2 linked regions of the Allocatelliglobosispora scoriae genome follow. The protein of the gene in region 1 interacts with the protein of each later gene in a pairwise test. Links are inferred from orthologs where the notes say so. Each region holds a gene or a part of one and is shown in the gene's direction. Other genes may lie near its edges. The genes, in order: F4553_RS04675 and F4553_RS25770.

Evidence for each region.
Region 2: the proteins of F4553_RS04675 (region 1) and F4553_RS25770 interact in binary tests that used the Bacillus subtilis proteins (3 or more experiments, as listed by UniProt). The link is inferred for Allocatelliglobosispora scoriae from one-to-one orthologs.

Annotation. Positions count from the first base shown.
Region 1 is NZ_JACHMN010000001.1:1,033,755-1,048,545, forward strand. The notes cover bases 9,069-12,068. They hold F4553_RS04675 (ABC transporter permease), read left to right. Parts: upstream 9,069-9,965; coding sequence 9,966-11,171; downstream 11,172-12,068. Other genes in these bases: F4553_RS04670 (ABC transporter ATP-binding protein), read left to right, coding at 9,127-9,969; F4553_RS04680 (hypothetical protein), read left to right, coding at 11,446-11,982; F4553_RS04685 (M48 family metalloprotease), read left to right, coding at 11,969-12,068. In the rest of the region: F4553_RS04640 (MBL fold metallo-hydrolase), read right to left, coding at 1-422; F4553_RS04645 (helix-turn-helix transcriptional regulator), read left to right, coding at 604-3,360; F4553_RS04650 (AfsR/SARP family transcriptional regulator), read left to right, coding at 3,401-6,268; F4553_RS04655 (oxidoreductase), read right to left, coding at 6,321-7,109; F4553_RS04660 (alpha/beta fold hydrolase), read right to left, coding at 7,221-8,069; F4553_RS04665 (alpha/beta hydrolase), read right to left, coding at 8,122-8,922; more of F4553_RS04685, read left to right, coding at 12,069-14,785.
Region 2 is NZ_JACHMN010000002.1:4,429,695-4,445,130, reverse strand. The notes cover bases 1,241-4,885. They hold F4553_RS25770 (efflux RND transporter permease subunit), read left to right. Parts: upstream 1,241-1,544; coding sequence 1,545-4,685; downstream 4,686-4,885. Other genes in these bases: F4553_RS25775 (MarR family winged helix-turn-helix transcriptional regulator), read right to left, coding at 1,241-1,415. Outside these bases: F4553_RS25785 (hypothetical protein), read left to right, coding at 1-287; F4553_RS25780 (thermonuclease family protein), read right to left, coding at 363-899; more of F4553_RS25775, read right to left, coding at 963-1,240; F4553_RS25765 (WhiB family transcriptional regulator), read right to left, coding at 4,899-5,153; F4553_RS25760 (diacylglycerol/lipid kinase family protein), read right to left, coding at 5,523-6,437; F4553_RS25755 (hypothetical protein), read left to right, coding at 6,461-6,886; F4553_RS25750 (ATP-binding protein), read right to left, coding at 6,897-7,316; F4553_RS25745 (hypothetical protein), read right to left, coding at 7,487-7,708; F4553_RS25740 (helix-turn-helix domain-containing protein), read left to right, coding at 7,998-8,852; F4553_RS25735 (DUF397 domain-containing protein), read left to right, coding at 8,872-9,072; F4553_RS25730 (GNAT family N-acetyltransferase), read right to left, coding at 9,381-9,809; sodN (superoxide dismutase, Ni), read right to left, coding at 9,863-10,258; F4553_RS25720 (S24/S26 family peptidase), read left to right, coding at 10,343-10,645; F4553_RS25715 (NAD(P)-dependent malic enzyme), read left to right, coding at 10,832-11,932; F4553_RS25710 (sirohydrochlorin chelatase), read right to left, coding at 12,020-12,748; F4553_RS25705 (phosphoadenylyl-sulfate reductase), read right to left, coding at 12,738-13,445; F4553_RS25700 (nitrite/sulfite reductase), read right to left, coding at 13,603-15,291. UniProt on the Bacillus subtilis protein: Required for self-resistance to surfactin, an antimicrobial lipopeptide surfactant produced by B.subtilis. Also required for swarming motility.

The DNA of each region.
Region 1 (14,791 bases):
AAGATGTCGGCCGCGCCGATGTGGTCGGCGTGCGAGTGCGAGTAGACGAGGTGCGTGACCCGGCGGGGGCGGCCGTTGGCGCGGGTGACCTCCTCGATCGCCCGCAGCAGGTTGTGCCCGATCGTGGGCGGCGCGTCGACCAGCACCACGCCGCTGCGGGTGCTGAGGAACATCGCCTGATAGAAGCCGTCGGTGACCCAGTGGAGGTGGCCGTTGATCCGCCCGACGTGATAGCCGTCCGCGTTGAGCGCAGGCCCGGCCGCACCCGCGGGAATGGGCAGGTAGTCGGGCAGTCCGGCCGGCGGTTGCGCGTGGGCGGCGCCGGGCAGCAGGATGCCGACGCTCGGCACCGCCGCAGCGGCCGCCACCACTCCCAGAAAGGTACGCCTGCTCGACGGGTGCCCGTCACGGTCCATGATCATTACTGTCTCCTTCGGCGATGCTGACAGCGCGATGACGCCTGCGGTCACGGTAGGGAGACTGCGGTGGGCAAAGAGTGGACAAAAACTGTGCCCCGGGCCCGCGATGGTCCCCGCGGATCCGGCCCGAATAGGATCAGGGCTCGGACCAGGGACGATTGTGCGAAGTGGACGGTGACGTGGCATGGCGGGGGCCGGACCGGGGACGGTGCTGTTCGGTCGCCAGACCCAGCTGCGCCACCTCGACGACCTGGTCCGGCACGCGGCGGAGCGCGGCGGTGCGCTGGTCCTGCGCGGCGAGGCCGGCATCGGCAAATCCGCCCTGCTCAGGGCAGCCCGCGGCATCGCCCGTGACAGCGGCATGCTGGTCCTGTCGACCAGCGGAGTCGAGGCGGAGTCGGTGCTGCCCTTCGCCGGCCTGCACACGCTGCTGCGCCCCCTCCTCGCGCGGGCCGAGGACCTGCCCGGACCGCAGCGAGAGGCGCTGCTCGCCGCGTTCGGCATGGCCGAGGCCGCGACATCCGATCTCTTCCTGATCGCGCTGGCGGCGCTGAACATGCTGGTCGACGCGGCTGCCGACACCGCGGCGCTGCTGATCGTCGAGGACGCGCACTGGCTGGACCCGGCCAGCGCCGAGGTGCTCGCCTTCGTCGCCCGGCGGCTGGAGTCCGACCCCGTCGTGCTGCTCGCCGCCGTCCGCGACGGTTTCGACAGCTCGCTCGCGGCCGGGCTCGCCGAACTGCGCCTGGAACGCCTCGACCCGACCGCTGCCGCTGCCGTCCTCGACGCCCGCGCCGCGGACCTGCCGCCGGATGTCCGCAGCAGGCTGCTCGCGGAGGCCGACGGCAACCCGCTGGCCCTCGTCGAGCTGCCCACCGCAGCTCGGCTGACCGACCACGACATCCTGCCGCCCGCCGACCGGCCGCTGACGATCCGGCTGGAGGAGGCGTTCGCGGCCCGCGTGTCCGGGCTCCCGGACAGCACCGCGACGCTGCTGGTCGTCGCCGCGCTGAACGACGGCGACGCGATCTCCGAAGCGCTCGACGCCGCCACCGTCATCACCGGCACCGCGGTCACGGTCGACGACCTCACCCCCGCCCTCGCCGCGCAGCTGGTCACCGTGGACGGGCAGGCGGTGCGCTTCCGCCACCCCCTGATGCGGTCGGCGATCCAGCAGCGGGCCGGCATCGCGCAACGGCACGCCGCGCACTCGGCGCTGGCCCGGGTCCTCACCCGCGACCCCGATCGCCGGGTCTGGCACCGGGCCGCGTCCAGCCACGGACCCGACGAGAGCATCGCGGCCGAGCTGGAGGAGGCCGCCGCCCTCGCCCGGCGCAAGGGTGCGGTGGTGACCGCGGTCGCCGCCCTCGAACGGTCCGCGGTGCTCAGCGGCGATCCCGACCGGCGAGCGGCCCGGCTGCTGCTCGCCGCCGAGGCCGCGGTCGAGCTGGGCCGCCACGACGTCGTGGTCCGGCTGGTACGCCAGGCCGACGCACTGCCGCTGTCCTCGCGCCAGCGGGCCCAGCTCCTCTGGATCGGCGCGAGCTTCGACGGCGGGCTGCGCGACGAGAGCCGCAAACCCGGCGCGCTCGCCGACGTCGCCGAGCGGGTCGCCGCCGACGGCCACACCTCCGTGGCGCTGCGGCTGCTCAACCTGGCGGCACTGCGGTGCTTCTGGACCCACGACGACCCGGCGGCCCGACACCGCATCGTCGGCGTCGCCGAGAGCCTCCCGGTCGGCCCGGACGACCCGGATCTGCTGGCGATCCTGGCCTTCGCCGCGCCGATCGAGCGGGGCACCGCGGTCATCGACGGCCTGCGCAGGGGCGCGGCGCGAGCGGCCGGCGACCCCGAGGCGCTGCGGCTGGTCGGCAGCGCCGCGGTCCTGGTGGGAGCCTTCGACCTGGCGGCGAGGTGCTGCGGCGAATCGATCGGCGAGCTGCGGGCGCAGGGCCGGCTGGGGCTCCTGGTGCGGGCGCTGGGCGCGCAGGCGTGGAGCGCGGCGCACCTGGCCGATCTGGGCGTGGGGATCCCCGCCGCCGAGGAGTCCAGCCGCCTGGCCCGGGAGACCTCGCAGCCGCTGTTCCTCGCGATCGGCCAGGCGACGGGCGCGGTCCTGGCCGCGCTGCGCGGTCACGAGGACCACGCCCGGGACCTCGCCGCCGAGGCGGAGCGGGCCGCCCTGTCCGGCGGCATCCGCCCGGTCCTCGCCACCGCCCAGCTCGCCCGCGGGCTCGCCGCCCTCGGGGCCGGGCGCTACCTCGACGCGTACGAGCACCTGCGCCGCATGCACGATCCGGCCGACCCGTCGTTCCACCCGGCGCTGCGCTGCTTCGCCCTGGCGGAGCTGGCCGACGCCGCCGTGCACTGTGGACGCCGTGCGGCGATCACCGAGCTGGTGGCGCAGCTGGAGGTGCTGGGGGGCATGACACCCGCACCGGCGCTGCACGCGGGCCTGCGCTACGCCAGGGCCGTCCTCGCCGACGACGCCGATGCGGAGGCGCTCTACCAGGCCGCGCTGCTGGCAGAGTCGGTCCAGTGGCCGTTCACCCGGGCCCGCACCCAGCTCGCCTACGGCGAATGGCTGCGCCGGCAGCGGCGCATCGCCGAGTGCCGGGCACCGCTGCGAGCCGCCCGGGACACCTTCGACACGCTCGGCACGATCCCCTGGGGCGAGCGGGCACGCCAGGAGCTGCGGGCCTCCGGTGAGGCGAGCCACCGTCGCAGCGACGAGGTGAGCGACCGGCTCACCGCCCAGGAGCTGCAGATCGCCCAGATGGCCGCCGAGGGCCTGACCAACCGGGAGATCGGCCAGCGGCTCTACCTCTCCCACCGCACGGTGAGCTCGCACCTGCACCGGATCTTCCCCAAACTGGAGATCACCTCCCGCTCCCAGCTCGGCTCCCTCATCCGCAGGCCGCAGGCGACGACCGTCACATGACGCTCGCGGGCGCGTCGTCCGAGGCCCTAGCGTCAGCACCATGAGCAGAAATCGAGCTGCGGCGATGCCGTCGACGGGACAGCTTGCCGGGCACCAGCCACTCCCCGAACCCCTGTGGTTCACCGTGCTCGGACCGGTACGGGCCTGGCGCGGCGACGCCGAGATCGACCTGGGCGCGCCCCAGCAGCGGGCCGTGCTGGCGCTGCTGCTGGTGCGGGCCGGGCAGCCGGCGGGCATCGCCGAGATCGTCGACACGGTGTGGGGGCAGGATCCGCCCGCCACCGCCGTCAACGCGGTGCACCGCAGCATCGGGCTGCTGCGCCGGGCGCTCCAGCCGGAGCTGACAGCCCGCGACTCCGGCCGGTGGGTGGTCCGCTCCGCCGGCGGCTACCGGCTCGATGTCGATGCGGACACCGTCGACCTGCTGCGGTTCCGCCGGCTGATGACGCAGGCCCGCACCGCCATCGCGGACGGGCGACCCGCGGCGGCGCAGCTCGCGCAGGCCTTGGAGCTGTGGCAGGGACCGATCGCCGACGGCATCGGCGCCGACGTACGCTGCCAGCCCGTCTTCACGGCCGTGGAGCGCGAATACCTGGCCGCGGCGAGAGCGGCAGCCGATCTGGCGACGGCCACCGGCGAGATCGAGACCCTGCTGCCGGCCGTGGAGCAGGCGGCCGACCGGGCGCCCCTGGACGAACCGCTGCAGGCCCGGCTCATCCTCATGCTCGCCGCGTCGGGCCATCAGGCGGCGGCCCTGGACCGCTACCAGGCGGTTCGCGGCAGGCTCGCCGACGAGCTCGGCGTGGACCCCGGTGCGGAGCTCAGTGCGGCCCGCGACGAGGTGCTGCGCCCGCCCTCCCCGCAGCTCCCGCCGGCCCGGGCACCGGAGCCCGCCGCCACCGTCGCTCCCGCCCAGCTCCCCGCCGACCTGTCCACATTCATCGGACGCGAATCGGAGCTGGCCGAGGCGCTGGCCCTGCACAGCGGTGACACAGGCGCACCCACGACGGTGGTCATCGGCGCGATCGGCGGCATGGCCGGCATCGGCAAGACGACCCTGGCCGTGCACTGGGCGCACCGCGTCGCCCACCGCTACCCCGACGGGCAGCTCTACGTGAACCTGCGCGGTTTCGGCCCGGACGCGCAGGTCATGGACCCGGGCGAGGCCATCCGCCGCATCCTGGAGACCTTCGAGGTGCCGCCCGCGCGGATCCCGGCGGACCTCGACGCGCGGGCCGCCCTCTACCGCAGCACGCTGGCCGGGCGACGAATGCTGATCCTGCTCGACAACGCCCGCGACACCGCCCAGGTACGCCCGCTGCTGCCCGGCGCCGCCACCTGCCTCGTCCTGGTGACCAGCCGGGACCGGCTGCCCGGCCTCATCGCCTCCGACGGCGCCCACCCCATCACCCTCGACCTGCTCTCGACCGACGAGGCCCGGCAGCTGCTGGTCCGCCGCCTCGGTGCCGACCGAGTCGCCGCCGAACCCGAAGCGGTCGAGGAGATGATCACCCACTGCGCCCGGCTGCCGCTCGCGCTGGCGATCGTCGCGGCCCACGCCGCCACCCGCCCGCAGCTGTCCCTGGAAGCCCTCGCCGAGGAACTGCGCGACACCGGCAGCCGCCTGGACCTGCTCACCACCGGCGATGCGCACACGGACGTGCGAGCCGTGTTCTCCTGGTCCTACCGGTCGCTGACCCCGCCAGCAGCCCGGCTGTTCCGCCTGCTGGGGCTGCACCCCGGCCCGGACATCTCCGCTCTCGCGGCGGCGAGCCTCGCCGCGCTCCCGGCACGCGGAGTGCAGCCGGTGCTCGCCGAGCTCGAACGGGCCGGGCTGGTCACCGAGCACCTCCACGGCCGGTACACGCTGCACGACCTGCTGCGCACCTACGCCGCCGACCTGGCGACGACCGACGAGACCGGCGAGCAGCGCCGCGCCGCCGTCGGCCGGACCCTCGATCACTACCTGCACATCTCCTACGGGGCGAACCGGGTGCTCAACCCCGTCCGGACTCCGATCGCCCTCGCCGCGCCGCAGCCCGAGGTCGTCCTCCAGCCCCCGACCGACTACCCGCAGGCCATCGACTGGTTCGCCACCGAGCACGCGGTGCTCCTCGCGTCCATCGACCACGCGGCGGCCCACGGATTCGACGCTGCGGCATGGCAGCTCGCCTGGACGCTGACGGACTTCCAGCAGCTGCGCGGCCTGTTCGACAACGAGATCGCGGCGCAGCTGGTGGCGGTCGCGGCCACCGAGCGGCTGGGCGAGGTGACGATGCGCGCCTACGCACACGGGCGCCTCGCCTACGCGCACACGCGGCTGGGCCGCTTCGACGGTGCCCGTACCCATCTGGATCTCGCCCTTGATCTTCAGCGCGAGACCGGCGACGCGGCCGGGCAGGCCTATGTCCAGCTCAACCTCGGCATGCTCGCCGAGCGGCAGGGCCGCCACACGGAGGCGCTCGGCCATGCCCGCCAGGCGCTGGACCTGTTCCTGCTCGCCGACCACCGGCGCGGCCAGGCCAACGCCCTCAGCGCGATCGGCTGGCTGCACGCGCAGCTCGGCGACGACCGCCAGGCCCGGACCGCCTGCCGACAGGCCCTGGCGGTGTTCCAGGAGCTCGACGACCGGTCCGGGCAGGCCAGCACCTGGGACAGCCTCGGCTACGCACACCACCAGCTCGGCGAGCACGCCGAAGCGATCAACTGCTACCAGCAGTGCCTGGAGCTGATCCGGGAGCTCGGCGACCGCCACGGCGAGGCCACCGCGCTGACCCACCTCGGCGACACGCACCAGGCCATGGGCGCTCCCGACCTCGCGGGCAAGGTCTGGCAGGCCGCCCTGGAGATCCTGGACGACCTCGGCCATCCCGACGCCGCCGCGGTCCGCGTCCGGCTCGACGGCTGACCGCGCCCGTCCGGCCGTCGGCTCGGCCCGCTGCCGACGGCCGGGCGCGACGTCACAGGGTGGCGATCAGGCCGCCGTCGATGACGAAGTCGGCGCCGGTGACGTTGGCGCTGCGGTCGCTGGCGAGCAGCAGGACCAGGTCGGCGACCTCCTCCGGGCGGGTGAACCGACCGGTGACCGAGCCGCCCGCGGCCTGCCTGGCGATCGCGTCCGGGTCGCCGCCCTCGGCCCGGGCGATGGTCTGCGCCACCCCGCCGTCGCCGAGCCACAGCCCGGTGCTGACCGGCCCGGGACTGACCGTGTTGACACGGATCCCGCGCGGGCCGACCTCCTTGGACAGCGACTTGGAGAAGCTGCCCAGGGCCGCCTTCGCCGCGCTGTAGTCGATGACGAGCGGGTCGGGCAGCGACGCGTTGACCGAGTTGATCGTCACGATGCTGCCGGCACCCCGCTGGATCAGGTGCGGCAGGGCGGCGCGGGTGGTGCGCACGGCCGCGAGGAAGTTGAGGTTCAGCGCCGCGATCCAGTCCTCGTCGGTGACGGACAGGAATCCGCCGGTACGCGGCCGGACCGCCCCGACGTTGTTGACCAGGATGTCCAGGCCGCCGAACTCGGCGACGGCGGCGGCGATCAGCCGGGCCGGCCCGTCCGGGGTGGCGAGGTCCACCGGGACGGCGAGGACGGTTCCCTGACCGGCGAGGTCGGACAGCTCCGGACCGGCGGTCCGGGCACCGGCCACGACGACCACCCCCTCACCGAGCAGGGCCCGGGTGATGGCGAGGCCGATGCCCTTGCTCGCACCCGTGACAACCGCGATCTTCCCCGACAGGTGCAGATCCATGGCGGATCCCTTCATGATCGATGATGGTTTCGATGGTGTCAGGCACGCACGGCCGCAACCGGCGTTTCCGCGGAGAGGGGGCCCGCCGGATGAGCGGCGGACCCCCGGTGCTCAGCGGGCCGAGCGGGCTGCGGCGATGATGATCTTCTCGACCGCCTCGGGCTTGGACAGCATGGACAGGTGCGAGGCGGCGACCCTGGTGATGCGGCTGTGCGCGCGCTCGGCCATGGTCTCCTGCAGCGACGGCGGCAGGATGTGGTCGTCGGTGCCCAGCAGGTACCAGCTCGGCAGGGTCTTCCACGCCGCGGTGGCGGCGGGCTCCTGCAGTGCGCCGAAGGTGATGGGCCGCTGCGCTGCGGCCAGGGTCGCCGCGGTGGCTGCCGGAAGGTCGCCGGCGAACGCGCCGGGGAACACGGCGGTCTTGATGTAGAGGTCGGCGTCACCGGCGGGGGCACCCGGGTAGCCCACGAAATCGAACAGCGCGCTCGGGTCGCCGCCCCCGCCCTGCAGGCCGAGGATCGTCTCGCCCTGGTCGGGGACGAACGCGTTGATGTAGACGAGGGCCTTGACGTCGGGGTCGGTCAGCGCTGCGCTGCTGATGACCGCCCCGCCGTAGGAGTGGCCGACGAGGATGACCGGCCCGGTGGTGCGCTGCTGCAGGAACGCGGCGAGGTAGGCGGCGTCGCCGCTCAGCCCGCGCAGCGGGTTCGGCGGTGCCAGCACCGGGTACCCGTCGTCCTGGAGGCGGCGGGTCACCTTCGCCCAGCTCGACGCGTCCGCCCACGCACCGTGCACCAGCACGATCGTCGGCTTCGGGGTCGAGGGCCTCGTGGTCGTGTGACTCGACGCCGGCGTGGCGGCGACGAGCGCTCCGGTGACCGCCAGCGCGGCCACGGCTGCCGCGGTGGTGATGGCGAGCCGGGTGCGGCGACCCGGTAGGAGGGCGGACGGCTTCAACATGACTGCTCCAGATCTCTGACTGTGAGGGGATGGCGGTGTCGGTGGAGCACGGTCAGAGGCCCTGCTGCCGCAGCCAGGCGAGCGTCGCGTCGGCGACCTCCCGCCAGCCGCTGTCGATGGTGAGCGAGTGCGCGCGGTCGGCGAACTCCTGGATGTCGGTGACCGCGTGCGAGTGCCGGTACTGCTTGAGGGTGGATCGGGTGATCGACTCCGGTACGGTGTGGTCGCGCCCGCCCATGATCAGCAGCAGCGGGCCGCGTAGCTCGTTGGCGGTGTCCACCTTCGCCGGTGAGTGCGGGTCGAAGTTGGCGGCGGCCGCCTCGAACAGCGGCTTGCCCGGCGCCGGGATGGCCCACCGCTCGAACAGCTCCAGCGACTCGGACTCGGAGACCGCGTTGCCGAACGCGTACCGGAACTGGTCCGCCGTCAGCGAGACGGACTTGTGCTTGTTGGCGGGGTTGCGCAGCACCGGCAGCCCCACCCGCAGCGTCGACAGCGGCAGCGGCAGCACGCCCTTGATCTGTGCCGCGTCGATCGCGACGGCCGCCGCGGCCAGGTCCTGGCCGAGCAGCTTCTGCGCGATCATGCCGCCGAAGGAGTGGCCGACCAGGATCGGCTTGGCACCGCCGAGCTCCGCGATGAGCTTGGCGTAGTGCTCGACGACGTCGTCGATGCCGTGGTCGGCGATCTCCTCCGGATGTTCCCGGGCGGCGGAGACGCTGTCGGGTACGCCGGGCCAGCCCGGTGCGGTCGGCTCGTAGCCGGCCTCGCGGAACAGCTCGACCCAGGGGCCCCAGGAGGTGGCGTGCAGGAAGAGTCCGTGGATGAAGATGACAGGCGTGGCGGTGGTCATGATGGCCTCTCCGGTTCGTTCGCTCGATTGGCGTGTCCGCACGCTAAGCCGCCGCCTGTGGGCAAAGAGTGGACGAAAACTTGTCGCCGCCCTCTGCCGGGCCGGTGTCGCACCGGGCTGATAGCGTCGTTGATCGTGACCGAGGAACGGCTGGATATCGACAGGTTGTCCAAGAGCTACGGCGACGTGGTCGCGCTGCGGGAGATGACTTTCGACGTGCGGGCCGGCGAGCTCTTCGGCTTCGTCGGCAGCAACGGCGCGGGCAAGACCACCACGATGCGGATCATTCTCGGCGTCCTCTCCCACGACGCCGGCGAGGTCCGCTGGGGCGGCACCAGGCTGACGCAGGAGATCCGGCGCACGATCGGCTACATGCCGGAGGAGCGCGGGCTCTACCCGCGGATGAAGGTCGGCGAGCAGCTCACCTACCTCGCCCGGCTGCACGGGATGTCTCCCGGCGCCGCCCGCGCCTCCGTCGCCGCCTGGACCGAGCGGCTCGGCGTCGCGGGCCGCGTCGACGACGAGGTGCAGAAGCTCAGTCTCGGCAACCAGCAGCGCGTCCAGCTCGCCGCGGCGCTCGTGCACGACCCGCGCATCCTCGTCCTCGACGAGCCGTTCTCCGGCCTCGACCCGGTCGCCGTCGACGTGATGAGCACCGTGCTGCGGGAGAAGGCCGCCGAGGGGATCCCGGTCATCTTCTCCAGCCACCAGCTCGACCTCGTCGAGCGGCTCTGCGACCGCGTCGGCATCGTCCGCAGCGGGCAGATGGTCGCGGTCGGCCCGGTCGACGAGCTCCGCTCCACCGGCCCCACCCGCCTGGCCATCGAGGCGCCCGCCGCCACCGCGGGCTGGACCGACGCCCTGACCGGGGTGCGGGTGATCGCCCAGGACGGCGCCCAGACCGTCCTGGAGCTGGCGGAGGGCGTCGACGACCAGACGGTGCTGCGGGCGGCGCTCGCCACCGGCCCGGTGCACGCCTTCGGCGAGCGCAAGCCGTCGCTGACGGACCTGTTCCGCGATGTCGTCAGCCAGGAGGTCCACCCGTGAGCGCCACCCATCAGCCCGTGACCCCCTGGGGCGCCGTCCGGCTCGTCGCCGGGCGCGAGGTCAAGACCCGGCTCGGCTCGAAGGCGTTCCGCATCACGACCATCGCCATGCTGCTCGTGGTGATCGGATTCGTGCTCACCCTGAAGCTGAGCGGCGGCTCCTCCGGCAGCGAGGTCGGCTTCACCGCCGCGTCGGCACCGGTCGCGGGCCAGCTGCAGGCCGCCGCGGTCGCGGTCGGCACCACGGTCACCACGCGGACGGTCGACGCGGCCGAGGGCGATCAGCTGGTACGCGACGGAGAGCTGGACGCCTTCGTCACCGGCACACCGGGCGCCTTCCAGGTGGTCGTCCGCAAGGACCTGTCGTCGGAGCTCACCCGGGCCTTCACGGTGCTGGTCCAGCAGCAGGCCCTCTACAACGAGATCACCCGGGTCGGCGGCGACCCCGCCGCGGTCGACGCCGCCGTGCGGGCGGCCGCCGTCACGATCACGAGGCTCGAGCCCGCCAGCGAATACCAGACCGAACGGCTCGTGCTCGGCATCATCGCCGGGATCCTCGTCTACCTCTCCCTGATGATCTACGGACAGGTCGTGGCGCAGGGCGTCGTGGAGGAGAAGGCCAACCGCATCGTCGAGTCCCTGCTCACGACGATCCGGCCATGGCAGCTGCTGCTGGGCAAGGTCGTCGGCATCGGTGCGGTCGGATTGGGCCAGCTCATCGTGGTCGCGGCGGCGGGTATCGGCTTCGGCCTGGCGTTCGACGTCATCGACTTCCCCGCGTCGATCGCGACCGGCGCCGCGATCTGGACCGTGGTCTGGTTCCTGCTCGGATTCCTCGTCTACGCGCTGATGTTCGCCGCGCTGGGGGCGCTCGTCTCCCGCCAGGAGGATGTCGCGGGTGCCACCGCGCCCGCGCTCTTCCTGATCATCCTGCCCTACATCCTCGGCATCTCGATCCTGCCGTCCGACCCGGACAACCCGATGCTGACGATCGCCTCGCTGATCCCCTTCTTCTCCCCCACCCTGATGCCGATGCGCATCGCGATGGGCGTCGCCCCGGTGTGGCAGATCGCGCTCTCCGTGGTGCTCACGATCGGCCTCGTCGTGGGGCTGCTCTGGCTCGCTGCCCGGATCTACCGCAACGCGGTGCTGCGCACGGGCAGCAAGGTGCGGCTCCGCGACGCGCTGCGGGCGGCTTCCTGACCTGCTCTGTGCCGGGCTGGACCCGGTAGTGGTCCCGGGCGGGGTGCGTCACCCGTTCCGGGTCGGCTATGCGTTCGCGTGTCACCTCGAACGGTCACAGCCGTCGCCGCACCGGCCGATCCATCCCCCGCGTTCTCGCTGCTGACGGCTGTCCACATTCGCCGCCGACACCGCCGTTACGGAACCGGACGCATCCACTCACATGATGATCTGCGTGCGTCCGGTCCATACGATGACGCAGGTTGCCGGCTGACTGAACAGGGATGGTGGGGCAGTGAGCGGAACATCTGCGGCGGATGGCGTACTCGTGACGGAGTTGGCGCGCACGATGCTGGAGCGCGTCGTCGCGGTCGAGACCGACCAGGCCGCAGCGCGGGTGATCTTCCCCCAGCAGGCCGAGGCGTACCTCGCCGACCCGGCACGGGCGCTCGCCGGGCGGGACCGGCGCGGGCGGCCGCTGGAGTTCGGCCTCACCGGCGTGGAGGTCCTGCTGGTCCCGGTGCTGATGGAGGCCGCCGTGGAGGTCCTCGGCTACCTCACCGGCCACGCCCTGCTGCGCGGCGGTGCCGCCTCCGCCGCGGTGCTGCGGCGGCTGTTCGGCCGACCGGCCGTTGCCCCAGCCGACGCCCCGACCGACCCGGAGCCGGAACCGGAGCCCGTGCTCACCCCGGCGCAGTGGGCCGAGGTGGCGCGGATCGTGGAGTCCGTGCTGGTCCGGCACGCCAGGATGACACCGGAGCGGGCCGAACGGCTCGCCATCGCCGTCGTCGGCGCGGGCGTGCTGGGCAAGGGCGACCATGGCCCGCGGTGACTCCGCCCGCGTGCCGTCGGGTACGGACACCCGGTTCCTGCTGCTGGTCATGGCGGTCCTCGCGTCGAGCATCGGCGCGTTCTACTTCGCCTACGCGTCGATCCCGGCGAAGGCGGACGTGATGGGCACCACCGCCCCGTGCGTGCAGTCCTACAACCGCGAGATCGAGAACGTTCCCACCAGCCTGTGGTTCCAGACCAACGTGACCGGTCCGGCACTCGGCCGGGCGACCGCCTGCATGCAGCCCGCCTACCAGGACAGGACCGCGTGGATCAGCAGCGGGATCGCCGTCGAGTGCCTGATCGCCGTGCTGCTCTACCTGCTGCACCCGTGGCTGATCATCCGCCGGCGGCGGTTGCGCCCCCTCGCCACCGCCGAGGCCGCCGACCTGATCCGCGACCTCGACGCCCTGGCCCACGGGATGGGGCTGCACCGGGCGCCGGTCTGGATGGTGGACCCCTACGTCGGCACCGCCGGGGCGCAGGCGTTCGGACTGCCGTGGCGGTACCGGGTGAGCCTCGACGCAGGTCTGATCATGCGGTACGGCGTCGACCCGCCCGTCGCGCAGGCCGTCGTCCTCCACGAGCTCGCCCATATCCGCAACCGCGATGTCGGCCGGACCTACCTCACCATCGCGGTGTGGCGCACCTTCCTGACGGTGCCCCTGACGCTCCTCATCGCCCTCACCGTCCATCCAGGACTCCTCTCGACACCGACGCGATGGGAGCCGCAGCGCAGCGCGGAACGCTGGCTCATCGACGGCGGCAACGCGGTCGCGATCCTCGCCCTCGGAATCGTCGTCTACCTCGCCCGCAACGGCATCCTGCGCACCAGGGAGCTCTACGCGGACGCCCTCGCCGCCCGCCAACCGTCGGGCCAGGCGCTGCGCGCCGTCGTCGGATCGCTGCCCTGGCCGCCGCCGAGCACGCCCACGTGGCTGAAGCGCGCCGCCCGGGTGGGTACGCACCCGCCGCCCGCCACCCGCCTCGCCACCATGGACGATCCGACGCGCCTGGCACGCGTCAGCCCCTGGGAGTTCGCCGGCGTCGGCTTCACCGCCAGCCTCGCCACCCAGAACTTCGACACCCTCTCCGTCGCGCTCTCCCGCAGCGCCAACCTCGCCTCGGTGCTGGGAGCGCTGCCCGCCGGTCTCCTGATCGCCGGCTACCTGGCGCTGACGGTCTGGCGCGCGGTCACCGCCGATCCGCGTCACCGCCCCGGGCGGCGAGCCTGGCTGGGCGCGCTGGCCGCGATGACCGCGGGGGTGGCTGCGGCGATACCTCTGACCCTCTTCGCCAGCATCGCCACGGGGCCCAACTACCTCTCGCCGGCCGTTCTCGGCTCGGCGATGCTCGTCCTGCTCCTGGGAATGACCGCGCTGACGGCATGGCTCTTCTCGGCCATGACGGCGGCAGCAGGTTCGGGCACCGGCGCCCGCGGCCGCCGGGCCGTCAGCGGCGTCGCCGTGGTGACCGGTGCCGCGCTCTTCACCATCTGGCACTGGGCCTTCTACACCGGATCGATCTCCGCCGCCACGTGGGGCGCCATCGAGTCGCCCGGAGCCGACATCGGCTGGTACGCCGCGGTGGCCAAGGCCACCGGCGTCGTCTACCTGCCGTTGCTCTACCTCGCGCAGAACCCGCTTCTCATCCCCGCGCTGGGGTCGCTGTGGCTCGTCCCGTTCGTCATGGTCGGCCGGCGGGGACCCCGGCAGGACGAACCCGGGATCCCGACCGGCCGCAACCCCTTCGGCAGGGCCATGCTGGTCGGCTCCGTCGCGGCGCTGGCAGCGCTCCTCGTCAGCACCGTGCTGCCCTTCCTGGCAAAACGGCTGCTGCCCGAATCGGTGCGCCTTGAAGGCGACGTCCCAGCACAGCTGATCACGGACAGCGGGACGTTCAACGTCGTCCAGATCAACGTCCACGCGGCACTCTTCGTGCTCGCCGCCGCCGTCGCCGTGGCCGTGGTCACCGCCGGCAGCTCGCGGCTGCGCCCCGCGCTGGCGGCTCTGACCGTCAGCACCGTCGCGCTCATCGGCGCCTGCGGCTGGTACCTCGTCTCGACCGTGTCGAGCTGCATCGATCTCACCGGAGAGTTCGGCTGCGCCGTCCCGCCGATCCGCCCGCATGTGCTCGGCGGCTACGTCCACAACCAGCTCCTGCGCGGCATCATCGTCGCGGTGCCGGCGGTCCTGATCGGGCTGGCTGTCCGCAGGCGGCGACGCCGACCCGCCACGGCGGAAGGACCCCTGGGCCGGGCCACCGCAGTCGCCGCGGGCCTGGTCGCGGTCGCGCTCGCCGCGGCCGCCGTCGCCACGGCGAGCCTCAACATCAGCCTGTGGCTGCCGCAGCCCGTACCCGCCGCGGTGGCGAACAGCTCGGACCCGCAGAAGTGCGTCGTGGGCACCTGGCAGGAGGAGGAGTGGGCGAACCCGGTCCCGGTGCCACAACTCGGGACCGTGGTGTTCCAGACCAGCGGAGGCCGAGCCACCTACGGCGACGGCGTCGTCACCTACGACTTCACCGGCCGGCGTTACCTGCCCGCCACGGTCAACGGCCGTCGTGTCGAGCGGGCCAAGACCGGATCGGTCACTCAACGCTACTCCGCGGATTATTCCGTCATCCACGAATACCTGGAGCCGGATTCGCAGGCCACCGGCCTGACAACCACCACTGTTCACGGTTTCGATCAACTCGTCGAACCGAACGGGAATTTCAACGACGTCTACGCTTACACGTGCCTCGGCGACACGATGCGCCAGTTCGGCCTCGGCTTCGACGTCACCTACACGCGCGTGGCATGACGGCCG
Region 2 (15,436 bases), on another replicon or contig:
TCGCGATCAGCGTGGGCCTGCGGCTGCCCGGCGGCTCCCCGGCCGCAGTCCGTGCCGCCTCGACCCATCAGGCCCGGCAGGGGCCGCACGGCGAGCAGATCGAGATCTATACCTCGGCGGTGGCCGGCCGGGTCGACTACACGGTTCACGCGTGGTCGGGCGACACCTTCGTCGAGGCAACCGCCGACAACCACGGCGGCAGCGGCGCGGCGACCCGGCCGACCCCGTTCGTCACGGTCGACCAGCTCATCGAGATCGCCTGCCACCCCACCCTCCACCGCACCTAGCCAAGATCATCACGTTTTGCAGCAAAGCGTGGCCTCGCTTCGCGAGATGGCCACCCTTTGCTGCAAAACGTGATGCTAGGCGGGGCAGGCGGACCAGAGGCCCTTGTTGGCGGCCTGGGCTGCGGCGACCACCTCGTCGATCCGCTTGTTGTAGCGGTCGTTCGGCGGGATGTGCAGCGGCCTGGCGTAACCGCCCGCCGCGAGGTCCTCGTTGATGAACGACGACTTGTCGGTCCACGCCCAGACGAGGTAGCGGTTGAAGTTGTCGAGCTTCTGCTGGTCGGCGAGGATGTGCAGCTTCGCCCCGGCGGGCGCCAGCGTGAGCAGCCGCCGGTAGGCGTCGGTGGCGTAGCACTGCGCCTGCCGGTCCTCGCCGCCGTGCACCTCGGGCGCGTCGATGCCGAGCAGCCGCAACTGCACCGGCTCCGTGGTCTTGACGACCGGTCCATTGGCGTTGACCGCGTGGACCTGCAGCGAGTCGCCGTCGATCGCGTGATCGACGATGACCTCCTGGGTGTTGGGCGGCAGCGCCGGAGTGATGACGGCGCTCTCCTCGGGGTCGGAGTGGTACCAGACGAACCACCACGCACCGGCCACGAGCAGCGCGGTCACGATGAGTCCGATGAAAGTGTCCCGGGCCCGGTTCTTCCGAGTTTGCGTTGCAGCCACGTCGGATCAACGATCCGCGGCGGCCTCCGCGCTCATCGCCCGGTGCATGATCTCCATCGCCCGCTCCACCGTCTGCAGCTCGTCGATGTCGAGGCGGAGCAGCAACCGCCGCTGGTGCTCGGTGCCCGCGTCGACGAGCTTGTCGATGAGCTGCCGGCCGCTCTCGGTGAGCTCGACGCGGCGTACCCGCCGATCTTGTGGATCTTCGCGGCGGGTGACCAGGTCGGCCGCGACGAGCCGGTCCACGATGCCGGTCATGGTCGCGAGCGTCACACCGAGCACTCCCACGAGCTCCTGACCGCCCGCTCCGCCCTTGGTCGCGAGGATCAGCATGACCTTGAGCTGCGGCATGGTGAGGTTGAGCTCGAAGAAGGGATTGGATCTATCGCTGGCGAGCATGTGCTGGAACCGCTGCTGCAGATCCATGATCCGGGCGATGGCCAGGTCTTTCTCGCTCATCCAGCGCCTCTCACGACCCCTACGGGCTTCCCTTAGGGGTGAGCCTAACAGCTACCCCGGGCAACGTTAACAGTTCGTGTCGGGCAAACTATTGAGGTCGCACTAAAAACTACTCCCCCCGGAGTTGAGATGTCAGCACTCTCCAGACTCAGCCTTGCCAACCGCGGACTGACCGCGCTCGTCGCCGTGATCATCACGATCTTCGGCCTTATCTCGATTCCCTCGCTGAAACAGCAGCTCTTCCCATCGCTGGACTTCCCGGCCGCCTTCGTCTCGGCGATCTATCAGGGCGCCTCGCCCGACGTCGTCGAGCAGCAGGTCACCGACCCGATCGAGAAGGCGCTGCAGGGCACGCCCGGCCTCTCGAAGATCACCTCGACCACCCGCGAGGGTTCGGCCACCATCCAGATCGAGTTCGAGTTCGGCACCGACCTCGACGACTCGGTCGCCAAGATGCAGACCGCGCTCAACCGGATCGACGCGCAGCTCCCGGCCGGGGTCGACCCCGCGGTCTTCGCGGGCAGCACCGACAACTTCCCGGTGGTGATCCTCGCCGCCAGCGGCGGCGCTGACGAGCGCGAGCTCGCCGACAAGCTCGGCAAGCTGGTCGTCCCCGAAATTCAAGCCATCGACGGGGTACGCCAGGCGGAGCTCTCCGGCGACCGCCAGCAGCAGATCGTCATCACCCCGAACCTGCTCAAGCTCGCCCAGGCCGGTCTCGACCCGTCGGTGATCGCCACCGCCCTGCGCAGCAACGGCATCGTGATTCCCGCCGGCACCCTGACCGAGGGCGAGAAGAGCCTCACGGTCCAGGTCGGCACCCCGCTCGCCACGCTCGACGACCTCAAGGGCATCTACCTGAGCCGGCCGGCGGCGCCCGGCACCACACCGGCCGCCCCCGTGCGGCTCGACTCGGTCGCCTCCGTCGAGGAGCAGCTCGCCCCGCAGACGGCGATCACCCGGACCAACGGCAAGCCGAGCCTGAGCATCATGGTCACGGCCACCCCCGACGGCAACGCGGTCGGCATCTCCAACGAGATCCGCGACCGCCTGCCGGAGCTGACCGCGAAGCTCGGCGCGGGCGCGGCGCTGACGCCGATCTTCGACCAGGCTCCCTATGTCGAGAAGTCGATCGAAGGGCTCACCACCGAGGGCCTGCTGGGCCTCGCGATGGCGATCATCGTCATCCTGGTCTTCCTGCTCTCGGTCCGGTCGACGATCGTCACCGCGGTCTCGATCCCGCTCTCGGTGATCATCGCCCTGATCGCGCTGAAGGTCGGCGACTACTCGCTCAACGTGCTGACCCTGGGTGCGCTCACGATCGCGATCGGCCGGGTGGTCGACGACTCGATTGTCGTGCTGGAGAACATCAAGCGCCACCTCGCCTATGGCGAGGAGAAGCGTGAAGCGATCCTCACCGCCGTCAAGGAGGTCGCGGGCGCCGTGACCGCCTCGACCCTCACCACGGTCGCCGTCTTCTCGCCGATCGCCCTGGTGGGCGGCTTCGTCGGCCAGCTCTTCTCCAGCTTCGCGATCACCATCACGGTCGCCCTGCTCGCCTCGCTGGTCGTCTCGCTGACGATCATCCCGGTGCTCGCCTTCTGGTTCCTCAAGACCTCCGACGGTCCGGACCAGGAGAAGATCCGCCTGGCGGCCGAGGAGAAGGAGCGCAACAGCTGGCTCCAGCTCGCCTACGTCCCGGTGATCAAGTTCGCCACCCAGAAGCGCGTCGCCACGCTGCTCGTGGGCGTCGTCGTCTTCCTCGGCACCGTCGGCCTCGGCGGCCTGTTGAAGACCAACTTCTTCGACTCGTCGGGCGAGAGCACGCTCAGCGTCACCCAGAAGCTGCCCGTCGGCACCAGCATCACCACGACCGACGCCGCGGCGAAGAAGATCGAGGACGTGCTGGCGAAGTCCGAGGGCGTCAAGACCTACCAGGTCACCATCGGCTCCGGCAGCAACCCCTTCGCCGGCGGTGCCGGTGTGGCGACCGCCACCTTCGCGATCACCCTCGACGACGACGTCGTCGCGGGCGACGTGCAGGAGCGGCTCCGCGAGGAGATCGCCGCGTCGGGCGCGGCGGGCGAGATCAAGGTGGACGGTGGCAGCGGTGGCGGCGGCTTCTCCGCGACCGCGCTGCAGGTCATCGTCAAGGCTGACGATCAGGCGGTCCTCAAGACCGCGACCGAGCAGGTACGCCAGGCGATGTCCGAGGTCGCCGACGTGAAGGACGTCACCAGCGACCTCGCGGCGAGCTCGCCCCGCATCCAGGTGACCGTCGACAAGGAGGCCGCCGCGAAGGCAGGCCTCTCCGAGTCGGCCATCGGCCAGACGGTCGCGGGCGCCTTCCGGGGTGCCCCGCTCGGCCAGTTCACCGTCGACGGTCGCCAGCAGACACTGCTGCTCAACCTCGGCGCGGCACCGACCACGGTCGACCAGGTCAAGGCCCTGCGGCTGCCCAGCGCGGCCGGGCTGATCGCGCTCGGCACGGTGGCGAAGGTGGAGCAGGTCGACGGTCCGCAGCAGATCGTGCGGATCGACGGGGACCGGACGGTCACCGTCAACGGCACCGCCACCGGGGCCAACCTGCAGAAGACGACGACCGACCTGACCACGAAGCTCGACGGCCTGAAGCTGCCGGAGGGCGCCAGCTACTCCATCGGCGGTGTCAGTGCCGACCAGGCCGACGCGTTCGCCGACCTCGGGCTGGCGATGCTCGCGGCGATCGCGATCGTCTTCATCATCATGGCGGCGACCTTCCGCAGCATGATCCAGCCGCTGATCCTGCTCGTCTCGGTGCCCTTCGCCGCGACGGGTGCGATCATCCTGCTCCTGCTGACGGGGACGGCGCTCGGTGTCCCGGCGATGATCGGCATGCTGATGCTGATCGGCATCGTCGTCACCAACGCGATCGTGCTGCTGGACCTCATCAACCAGTACCGGGAGCAGGGCGCGTCCGTCTCCGAGGCGGTGATCGAGGGTGGACGGCGTCGACTTCGCCCCATCCTGATGACCGCGGTGGCGACGATCTTCGCACTGCTGCCGATGGCACTGGGGCTCACCGGCAGCGGCGGATTCATCTCGCAGCCGTTGGCGGTCGTCGTGATCGGCGGTCTGCTCAGCTCGACGATTCTGACGCTGGTGCTCGTACCGACCCTCTATGTGATGGTGGAGGGCCGCCGCGAGCGCAAGGCGGCGAAGCGGGCCGCGCGGGCCGGAGCGACCGTGCCGGCACAGCACGAAGCGGGATCCGAGCCGATCTCCGTTTAGGACCGAAACAACTAATGCGGGCCACCCGAAAGGGTGGCCCGCATTAGTTGTTCATCCGATCCTCCATTGTGGCCGGATCGGGTTGCGCTAGAACAGATGTTCGAATAAGGTGGAGCTGTGATCGCAGACACCCCCGGACATGGCAAACGCCCCGGGGAAACCTATTCCCGGGGCGTTGCCGTTGTAATGCGGTGTGTGCGGCTGGGGTCCAGCTCAGAGAGCGGCAGCGCGAACTCGCAGGCCACCGCGACGCTTAACGGCACGTCGCTCCTCTTCACTCATTCCGCCCCAGACGCCGGCGTCCTGACCGGTCTCGAGTGCCCACTGGAGGCACGCGTCGGTCACGGTACAGCGCCGGCAGACCGCCTTCGCCTGCTCGACTTGCAGAACCGCAGGCCCGCTCGTCCCGATGGGGAAGAACAATTCCGGGTCCTCGTCGCGGCAGATTGCACGATGGCGCCAGTCCATGGCGGCAACACTCCTTGTTTGGGATGACCAATATGTTTCGGCGTAACTCGTCGCGCACGGCAGGGATCGACATCACCGTGAGTCACGGATTGCTACGAAACCTGATAATGCGAGAGCGGGCAGCATTGCTGCACTCGATACGCTTGTGAATGCTTTCACGAACTCCCACGATGTCAAGGGGGGTGAGCGGAAAAGGACCGGTCGGGTGAGCAAGCTCACGACCCTTTTGTCCGGATCACCAGGAGTTACCCCGACCCCCGACTGCGACAGTCAGTAATCAATGTAGTACGCTCCGCGCCCCGACACCAGCATTTCGGACTTGTGTCATTTGTGCGCGTCGCCACTTACATCAGCATTGACAGTGCGCCTTTAGCAGATTACTCGTAACGCGTTGGGGACTGAGGAGAAACGAACCATCTCGCGTTCCCCTAAGTAGTCTCCATCAACTTGAAACGCTTGCGGCGTCGTAGAAGTAACGGTGAACTCCGCGAGATCGTGCCAGCGGGCGACCTGACGCCCCTGGGGGTCACCCTCGAGAGACAGGATCTGGGTGATGGTGCGTGCGGTGGCCGTCACACGGAGCGCACGAATTGCCAACACATCGAGGCCCTTGTCGAAGGACGCGTCCGGGGATGCGTTCAGCGGGCGATCGCCGATGTAGGTCCACGGCGCGGTGTTCTGAATGATCATGCTGGCGAGCTCCGCCTCGGCCGGCTCCCCCGGCACCTCCAGCGCCATCGATCGACGGTGCCGCTCGAAGAGGAACTCGCTCAGGGTCGACCGCATGTAGAGCAGGGGCGTGGAGCGATGGCCGCGCAGCCGCGCCTTCTCCACCCGGCGTACGACGCCCGCATCGAGCCCCAGACCGGCGCAGAAGGTGAAGTAGCGATCATCGGCCAGGCCCAGCCCGACAGTCCGGCTACGGCCCTCTCGCAGGGCCTGCAGCAGCACGCCGGTCGCCTCGGACCACTCCCGGGGAAGGCCCAGCGCCCGCGCGAAGACGTTCGTCGATCCACCCGGCACCACCGCGAGCGCGGGGCGCACCTTCTGGTCGACCGCCATCAGACCGTTGACGACCTCGTTGACGGTGCCGTCACCGCCGAGGGCGACGACGAGCTCGATCCCCGCGTCCGCCGCCTCCCGGGCGAGCGAGCCGGCGTGCCCGCGCATGCGGGTGTAGCCCATCTCGAGGTCCACCTCGCTACGCAGCGCGCCGGCCAGCACATCGCGGCTGCGTGCGCTGGTCGTGGTGGCCTTCGGGTTGACGACGAGGAGGGCTCGCATGGTGGGCACGGTACCTTGTGGGGGTGAGCACCCCAGACAGCGCTGGCACACCGACCGCAGGCCGGGCCCTCGCCGAGTCCCGTCCCGTCCCGACTCTCCGCGCGGCCGTCCTGCTGCTCGGCGCGCAGTCGGCAGCCCTCGTCGGCATCGCGCTCTGGCTCGTCTATGCCGAGCTGACCGCGACCGAGGCCGACGACAAGCTCGCCTGGGCGGTCACCGGCTCGGCGGCGATCGGCGCCGCGCTCTTCGGGCTCTACGCCTTCGGCCTCGCCCGCCGCTGGCCCCTCGTCCGCGGCCTGGCGGTCGGCACGGAGCTGATCGTGCTCGCCCCGGCGTACTACATGATCACCGGCGGCCTCGCCTGGCTCGGCGTGGTGATCGCGGTCATCTGCCTGGCGACGATGGGCGCCCTGATCGCCCCCACCACCAGCCGCGCCCTGGGTTACTAGGCCCGGGCGGTCACTTGCCCTGGCGGCGGGTGACCATCCGGATCCGGGCGACCCCGTCGGTCACGTCCGCCTCGGCCTGGGCCGTGAGCGACGTCAGCACCTGCCACGGGAAGCTCTGCGGACCGGGCAGCGAGGTGCCGGGCTTGATCGGCGCACTGATGGTGATCAGCAGCTCCACCTCGCCGATCGCGAACCGGCACTGCAGCAGCGAGCCGCGCGGTGTGATGACGAGCAGCATCGCGCACGCCTCGTCGACGGCGATGCGCAGATCCTCGATCCGGTCCAACGGGTACTGCAGGCGCGCCGCGAGACCGGCTGTCGCCGTCCGCAGGACACCCAGGTAGCCGCCTTCGGCGGGCACGGTAAGGCAGACGACGTCGTCATCGTCGTCCGCGACGTTCGCCTCAACAGCATGGGCCAGCTTGTCCACCGAAGCCCTCCCCCCGGGCAGGGACTTTAGCCCACCATGTGCCGAGTTGCTGGAGCGGCCAGTGTTTCATTCTTCAATCAATATCCGAAAGGGCGCGGCCGCTTGAGCGCACGCCCCACGGCGCACCCCGGCCTCCCCCCACCATCGCCCAGCCCAGCGGCCTCGACGGGTCACCCGCCGGCGGAGGCACCGACGAGCAGATCCGTCCGGTGATAGGTGCGCCCGTGCGCGGCGATGACCTGCCCGGCGAAGATGACGAGGGGGCAGCTGGTGTGCCAGACGAAGCGGGCCCAGAGTTCCTCGCAGCCCAGACAGAGCCCGTCCGGCCCGACGCGGTGCAGCATGATCAGGTGCGTCATGGCGTCGAGGACCTCTTCGGCCGCCTCCGTCATGGCCGGAGCTCCTTACGCGCCCCCGCGACCTGCTCCAACATCGCAGCCCCTCTCACGGGCCATCACTTACATCCCAGTGACACTCTTCACATCGTCGCAAGCAAATTGCGCTATTGCAAGAATCCATCCCGGCTGATTTGGCGTGCGCTTCATGCTTGTGCGGACCGCACGGGGGCGGAACACTCGCGATAGGAGCGCCCGTCATGTGGTCGCTGGGTAGGCGTACGACACCAGTGACCACATGGCGGGCGCTCCGAGACGGACGCGTCGCGCAGAAGGAGTTGTAGTTATGGCAGAGGGCAGCCCGACAGTCAGGCGGCGCCGACTGGGCCTCATCCTGCGGGAGATGCGGGAGCACACGGGGATGACCGGCGACGAGGTCGGCACCGCGATGGAGCGCTCGGCATCATGGGTGAGCCGGATCGAGATCGGCAAGCAGGGGATGCGGATCCGGGACCTGCGGGACCTGCTCGCCCTCTACGAGGTCAATGACGAGAAGCTGCGCTCGGACCTGGAGGAGCTCGCCCGGGAGGGCAAGGCCCGAGGCTGGTGGAACAAGTACGGCGAGGCGGTCACCGGGCCGTACTCCGCCTACATCGGATTCGAGGCCGAGGCGAGCGAGCTGCTCAGCTACGAGACCGTCGTCATGCCCGGCCTGCTGCAGACCGAGGACTACGCCCGGGCGCTCTTCTCCAATGTCCACCCGCCGCACAGCGGCGACCAGGTCGAGCAGCGCGCCCGCATCCGGATGGCCCGGCAGGCGCTGCTGAACCGCGTCGATCCGGTACGACTCTGGGCGATCATGGATGAGTCTGTCGTATACCGGCGTATCGGCGATAGTCAGGTTATGCACGATCAACTAAAGCACCTGATTGAGCTCGCCCAGCTGCCGAATGTCACTCTCCAGATTGCTCCATTCACAGCGGGTGCATATCCGGGCGCGGTCCACTCATTCTCAGTTCTGCGATTTCCACAGGCGGCCGACCCAGATTTGGTGTACATAGAAGACTGGGGCGGCGGCGCGTTTGCAGAAGGCGATGACGCTCGCCGCTACCATGATGTTTTCAACCACCTGCGAGCCGCAGCACTGAGTCCGATCCAATCAGTAGAGATGATTCGGAGAGAGCTCAACGCCGCGGCCTGACAACACGAAGGAGCGCGGCATGACCGCCCTCAACAGCACCTGGCGCAAGAGCAGCAAGAGCGGCGACAACGGTGCCTGCGTCGAGGTTCGCTACACCGGCGAATCCATCGAGGTCCGCGACACCAAGAACCGCTCCGGCGGCCAGCTCTCCTTCACCGCGGAGGAGTGGCACGCCTTCATCTCGGGCGTGAAGCACCTGGAGTTCGACCGTCCCGCCTGAGGCACCACGACGGCCCGCCAACCCCGGGCCCTAGACACAACTAAACATGAAGGCGACCCCTAAATCGGGGTCGCTGTCTGCGTTATTGGGGCTTGATTACCTTCCGCAATGTCATGGATACAGGAAGTCAAGCCCCACCCATCTGGAATCGCCCTGTCATTTGGAGTTCACCTCCAGGAATTCTTCGCCTATTCCACGCTGCAATTTGCATGCGTGATGATTACGCTACGTCCACCTTTGTTGTCGGAGCGTGTTCAGCGAAGTCCATAGTGACGGCCAAGCGCCATTTGACAGGGCTCAAGCACGATTCACTCGGAAGAGGCCAACTCCGCGAGCGCGTCCCCGCCGATGCGATAGGGCACCCACTCGTCCATCGGCACCGCGCCAAGCCCGTCGTAGAAGCCCCTGGCGGGATTCCAGTGCAGAACCCACCACTCCAGTCGCGTGTAGCCGCGCTCCACGCAGCGAGCCGCCAGGGTGGCGAGAAGGGCCTTCCCCGCACCGGTCCCCCGGGCCGCCGGCCGGACGTAGAGGTCCTCCAGGTAGATCCCGTGGACACCGTCCCAGGTGGAGAAGTTGAGGAACCACAGCGCCATGCCGACGGGCTCGTCCTCGGCGCCGACCACCACGTCGCAGAAGAGCGTGGGCGAGCGGCCGAAGAGCGCCTGGACCAGCTGGTCCTCAGTGAGCGTGCACGACTCGGGCGCCTTCTCGAAGAGGGCGAGTTCGTGCACCATCGAAACGACGGCCGGCACGTCCTCAGGACGCACCGGCCGCACGACTAAACCGCTCACGCCTGCTTCGTCTCCCAGAAGATCTTGGCAATCTCGTCGATCTTCTGGAGCAGCTGCTCGGCGATGGCCGGGTCCGCCGAGCCCTTGGCCCCGCTCGCGCCGGCCAGCTTCGTCGCCTCGTTGAAGAGGGTGTGGAGCTGCGGGTACTTCTCGAAGTGCGGCGCCTTGAAGTAGTCGGTCCACAGTACCCACAGGTGGTGCTTGACCAGCTCGGAGCGCTGCTCCTTGATGATCAGCGCACGCGTGCGGAACTCCGGGTCCGTGTTGGCCTGGTACTTCTCGGCGACGGCCTTGATGGACTCCGCCTCGATGCGGGCCTGGGCCGGGTCGTAGACGCCGCACGGCAGGTCGCAGTGCGCGCTGACCACGGTCTTGGGAGCAAAGAAGCTCATAGGGATCCTCCATGACTCGGTACAAGTGATCCTTCCCGCTCAACCTACCCTCGGTGGGACGATCAGCACGCGCGGAGGTCCGGATTGCGAAAGTGGTGGGCGGTAGCCGTACACGGGCCCTCGATGGCCCCGACGCTGCGGCACGGTGACGCGCTGCTCGCCCGGCGCGGGGCGAGGGTCCGACCGGGCGACGTCGTCATCGCCAGATTCTCCGCACGTCCGGAGATAGGGCTCGTCGTCAAGCGGGCGGTCCGTCCCGAGGCGGGCGGCTGGTGGTTGGAGGGCGACAACTCCCTGGTCACCGACGACTCCCGCAGCTACGGCGTCGCGGTCGTCGAGGCACGTGTGATGTTTTGCTACTGGCCCCGACCTCGCTTCATCAACTGAGGGCGCATTAGACTTTTACACAGCTCGGGTGACCCCCGCGTAACGCACCACACCGCCGCCTTGCGTCAGTGCTGACCATGGGTTCTGCGCAGTCGGCATACGTTGTTGTCGACTGTCGCGGTCGATGTTGCGCTGGGAGTGATCGTGAACGACCAAGAAGTCTTTGATCTGCATCGTGGCGGCAAGATGGCGATGAACGCCACGGTCGGCCTCGCCAACCGGGACGACCTGTCCCTCGCCTACACCCCCGGCGTCGCCGTGGTCTGCGAGGCGATCGCCGCCGACCCCGAGCTGACCAGGGAATACACCTGGACCGGCAACACCGTCGCCGTCGTCTCCGACGGTTCGGCCGTGCTCGGCCTCGGCAACATCGGTCCTCGGGCCGCCATGCCGGTGATGGAGGGCAAGGCGATCCTCTTCAAGCAGTTCGGCGGGGTCGACGCCGTCCCGATCTGCCTCGACACGCAGGACACCGAGCAGATCATCGAGACGGTGACCGCGCTCGCTCCCTCCTTCGGCGGCATCAACCTGGAGGACATCTCCGCGCCCCGCTGCTTCGAGATCGAGCGGCGCCTCGACGACGCGCTGCCCATCCCGGTCTTCCACGACGACCAGCACGGCACGGCGATCGTGGTGCTCGCGGCGCTGCGCAACGCGGCCCGGCTGCTCACCCGCGACCTCGGCGACCTGCGCGTCGTCGTGTCGGGCGCGGGCGCGGCGGGGATCGCCGTGACGAAGATGCTGATCGCGGGCGGGGTCGACCCGGCCCGGGTGATCATCTGCGATTCGAAGGGCACCCTCTACTCGGAGCGGGCCGACCTCGGTGGCGACTCGGAGAAGGGCCGGCTCGCCCGGCTCACCAACCTGAGCCGGCTGAGCAACGGCATCGAGGGCGCCCTCATCGGCGCCGACGTGCTCATCGGCGTCTCCGGCGGGCAGATCGCCGAGTCCTCGGTCGCCGCCATGGCCGCCGACGGCATCATCTTCGCGCTCGCCAACCCCACCCCCGAGGTCCACCCCGAGATCGCCGGGCGCCACGCCGCGATCGTCGCGACCGGCCGCAGCGACTTCCCCAACCAGATCAACAACGTGCTCGCGTTCCCGGGGATCTTCCGGGGCGCTCTCGACGCCCGGGCCCGCTCGATCACCGAGCGGATGAAGCTCGCCGCCGCGGACGCGATCGCCGGGCTGGTCGCGGACGACCTGCTCCCCGACCGGATCGTTCCGAGCCCGCTGGACCCGCGCGTCGCGGCGGCCGTGAGCGCCGCGGTGGCCCACGCCGCCTGAGGCAGCAAGCCGGAGCCCCCGAGGCGTTCCTCGGGGGCTCCGGCTTCTTTAGGACCAACTCTTGAAGAGTTGTGGCGATTCTTCCGGCTACGCCGCGGCGAGCTGCGCGACGCGGGCCTGGGTGGCGGCGTCGACGCGGGCCAGGATGAGGCGGGCGAGATCCCAGGACGCACCCAGTGGTTCGGCGACACCGATCGCCCCACCGGCGAGCGCGCTCGCGACGACCGTGTCGTAGAGGCGTCCCTGAGCGAGGAAGTAGGCGGAGACCGCCACCCGGCGCGCGCCACGGTCGCGCAGCGCGGCGACCGCCTCCGCGCCCGTCGGCCCGGCCGCGCTCGCCCACGCCACCTCGACGGGGCAGCCCGAGCGCAGCGCGAGCGCAGCCGCGACATCGGTGACGGTGCCGCGCGCCTCGACGACCCGGGTTCCGGCCGCGGCGAGGACCACCGCGTCGAAGGAGTCGGTGGCGGCGACGAGCCGCCGGCTCAGTGCCCGCAGCAGCGGTTCGCTCGGCTCGCCGAGGGTGTCGGTGATCGTGACGTCGAAGTCGGCGACCTGCGCCGGCAGGTCGACCCGGCCGTGAAACGCCTTCGTCAGCAGCAGCGGCACGACGACGGGAGCGGGTCCACCCGCGTCCGCGAGGGCGCTCAGCACCTCGGCGGGCCGGGGTGGTGCCAGCTCCAGGAAGCAGACGCGCACGTCGAGACCGGGCCGCAGCGCGGCGACGACGCGGGCGAGCGCCCTGGTCGTCGCCGCCGCCGCCGGATCGCGTGATCCGTGGGCGGCGAGGACGACCGGGGGCGACTCAGGCAGCATGCAGACCGCATTCGGTCTTGTCGAACATCGCCCAGCGACCGGCGCGGGCATCCTCTCCCGCCTCGGTCCGCCGGGTGCACGGCCAGCAGCCGACCGAGCCGTAGCCCTGCTTGAGGAGCTGGTTGACCGGGATGTCGTAGCGCGCGATGTAGCTGTCGACATCGTCCTGGTTCCAGGTCGCGATCGGGTTGACCTTGACCTTGTTGCGGGCGTACTCGAAGTGCACGACGGGCGTCCGGGCGCGGGTCGGCGACTCGTCGCGGCGCAGGCCCGCACCCCAGGCCTCGTAGCCGGCGAGCGCCCGCTCCAGCGGCTCCACCTTGCGGATGGCGCAGCACTGGTCGGGGTCGCGGGCATAGAGGCGGGGACCGTACTGCTCGTCCTGCTCGGCGACCGTGATCGCGGGCTTCACGGAGATGACGGTGACGGGGATCGTCCGGGCCACCGTGTCCCGCACCCGCAGCGTCTCGCCGAAGTGCAGCCCGGTGTCGAGGAAGATGACTTCGATGCCGGGGACGACCCGGGAGGCGATGTGCGCGACGACGGCGTCGGCCATGGAGCTGGTGACGGCGAAGCGGGAGCCGAAGGTCTCGGCGGCCCACCCGATGATCTCCTCGGCGGGGGCGCCCTCCAGCGCCTTTCCGGCGCGGATCGAGATCTCGACCAATTCATCGACGGAACGTGTGGTCGCGCTCATGCTTGGCCTCCTGTGAGAGGGGTTCTCAGGCCGATCATTTTCAGAGAGAAGACGCGCGTGCAGGCGCGGCACTCCCACTCGCCGTGGTGGTCCTCGTGCGGGCGAAGGTCCTCGTCACCGCAGAACGGGCAGTAGAACGGCACCGCGCGCGACTCGCTCACCGCAGCACCTCCTCGTCGGCCCGGAGCACCCACTCGGCGAAGGCCTCGTCGGCGTCCTTGCGCCCGGCGAGATATTCCCTGGTCAGTCGCTCGACATAGGCGGGCAGCTCCAGCGCGGTCGTCTTCAGGCCGCGGACCTTGCGGCCGAAGCCGGGCTGCTGACCCTGGGCGAGGGCCAGGCCGCCGCCGAGGTGGATCTGGTAGCCCTCGACCATCTCGCCGTCGGGTCCCGGCACGAGCTGACCCTTCAGGCCGATGTCGGCGATCTGGGTACGCGCACAGGCGTTGGGACATCCGTTGACGTTCACCGAGATCGGCGCGACCAGCCCGGTGGCCTCGATGTGCGCCACGACCTCGGCGGCCTTCGCCTTCGTCTCGACGATGGCGAGCTTGCAGTACTCGATGCCGGTGCAGGCCATCGTGGAGCGCCGGATCGGGCTCGGGTTCGCCTCCAGCCCGATCTCCCGCAGCGCCACGACGAGCGAGTCCACCCGGTCGGCGGGGACGTCGAGCACGAGGAGCTTCTGGTGCGGGGTGAGGCGTACCCGGTCGGAGCCGTGCGCCTCGACGATGTCGGCGAGCTTGGCGAGGGCGGTGCCGGTGACCCGGCCGACGACCGGGGTGGCACCGACGTAGAAGAGTCCGTCGCGCTGCTCGTGCACACCCATGTGGTCGATCGGGCGGTCGGGCAGCTCGGGTGCGGGGCCGTCGAGCAGCGCGCGGCCGAGGAACTCCTGCTCCAGCACGCTGCGGAACTTCTCCACGCCCCAGTCGGCGACGAGGAACTTCAGCCGCGCCCGGGAGCGCAGCCGGCGGTAGCCGTAGTCGCGGAAGAGCTTGCAGACACCGACCCAGACGTCAGCGATCTCGTCGAGCGGGATCCACGCGCCCAGGCGCTGAGCGAGCATCGGGTTGGTCGAGAGCCCGCCGCCGACCCAGAGGTCGAAGCCCGGACCGTGCTCCGGGTGGACCACGCCGAGGAAGGAGATGTCGTTGGCCTCATAGGGCACGTCGGGTAGCCAGGAGACGACCGACTTGAACTTGCGGGGCAGGTTGGCGAGGGTCGGGTCGCCGATGAACCGGTCGACGATCTCGCGGATCGCCGGGGTGCCGTCGAGGACCTCGTCGGTGCTGATGCCCGCCACCGGGCTGCCGAGGACGACGCGGGGGGTGTCACCGCAGGCCTCGGTGGTGGACAGGCCCACGCCCTCGATCTCCTCCCAGATCGCCGGCATGTCCTCGACGCGGATCCAGTGGTACTGCACGTTCTGCCGGTCGGTCAGGTCGGCGGTGTCCCGCCCGTACTTGATCGAGACGTTGGCGATCGCGCGGAGCTGGCGGAGGTCGAGCTGGCCGCCGTCGACGCGGACCCGGAGCATGAAGTATTCGTCGTCGAGCTCGTGCGGCTCGAGCACGGCGGTGCGTCCGCCGTCGATCCCGGGCTTGCGCTGCGTGTAGAGCCCCCACCAGCGAAAACGACCCCGCAGGTCGGCGGGGTCGATCGAGGCGAAGCCACCCTTGGCATAGATGGTTTCGATCCGGGCCCGCACGTTGAGCCCGATGTCGTCCTTCTTGCTGCGCTCGTTGGGATTGAGGGGCTCCCGATGCCCGAGGGCCCACTGCCCCTCGCCGCGCGCGCGGCGGACCGGCTTGGCCGGGGAAGGTGTTCCGGTGCTGACCGCCATGGCGGCTGTCCTCCTGGGTCCGTTGCCACGACCGGCGGGGAGGCCGGTCAGCTTAGGTTTGGGGGGACACGCTTACGCGCCACGTCAGCATCAGCCGACTGAGCAACATTGCTTCGGCGCGTCTGCGCGCCCGAGAAAGGCTGTG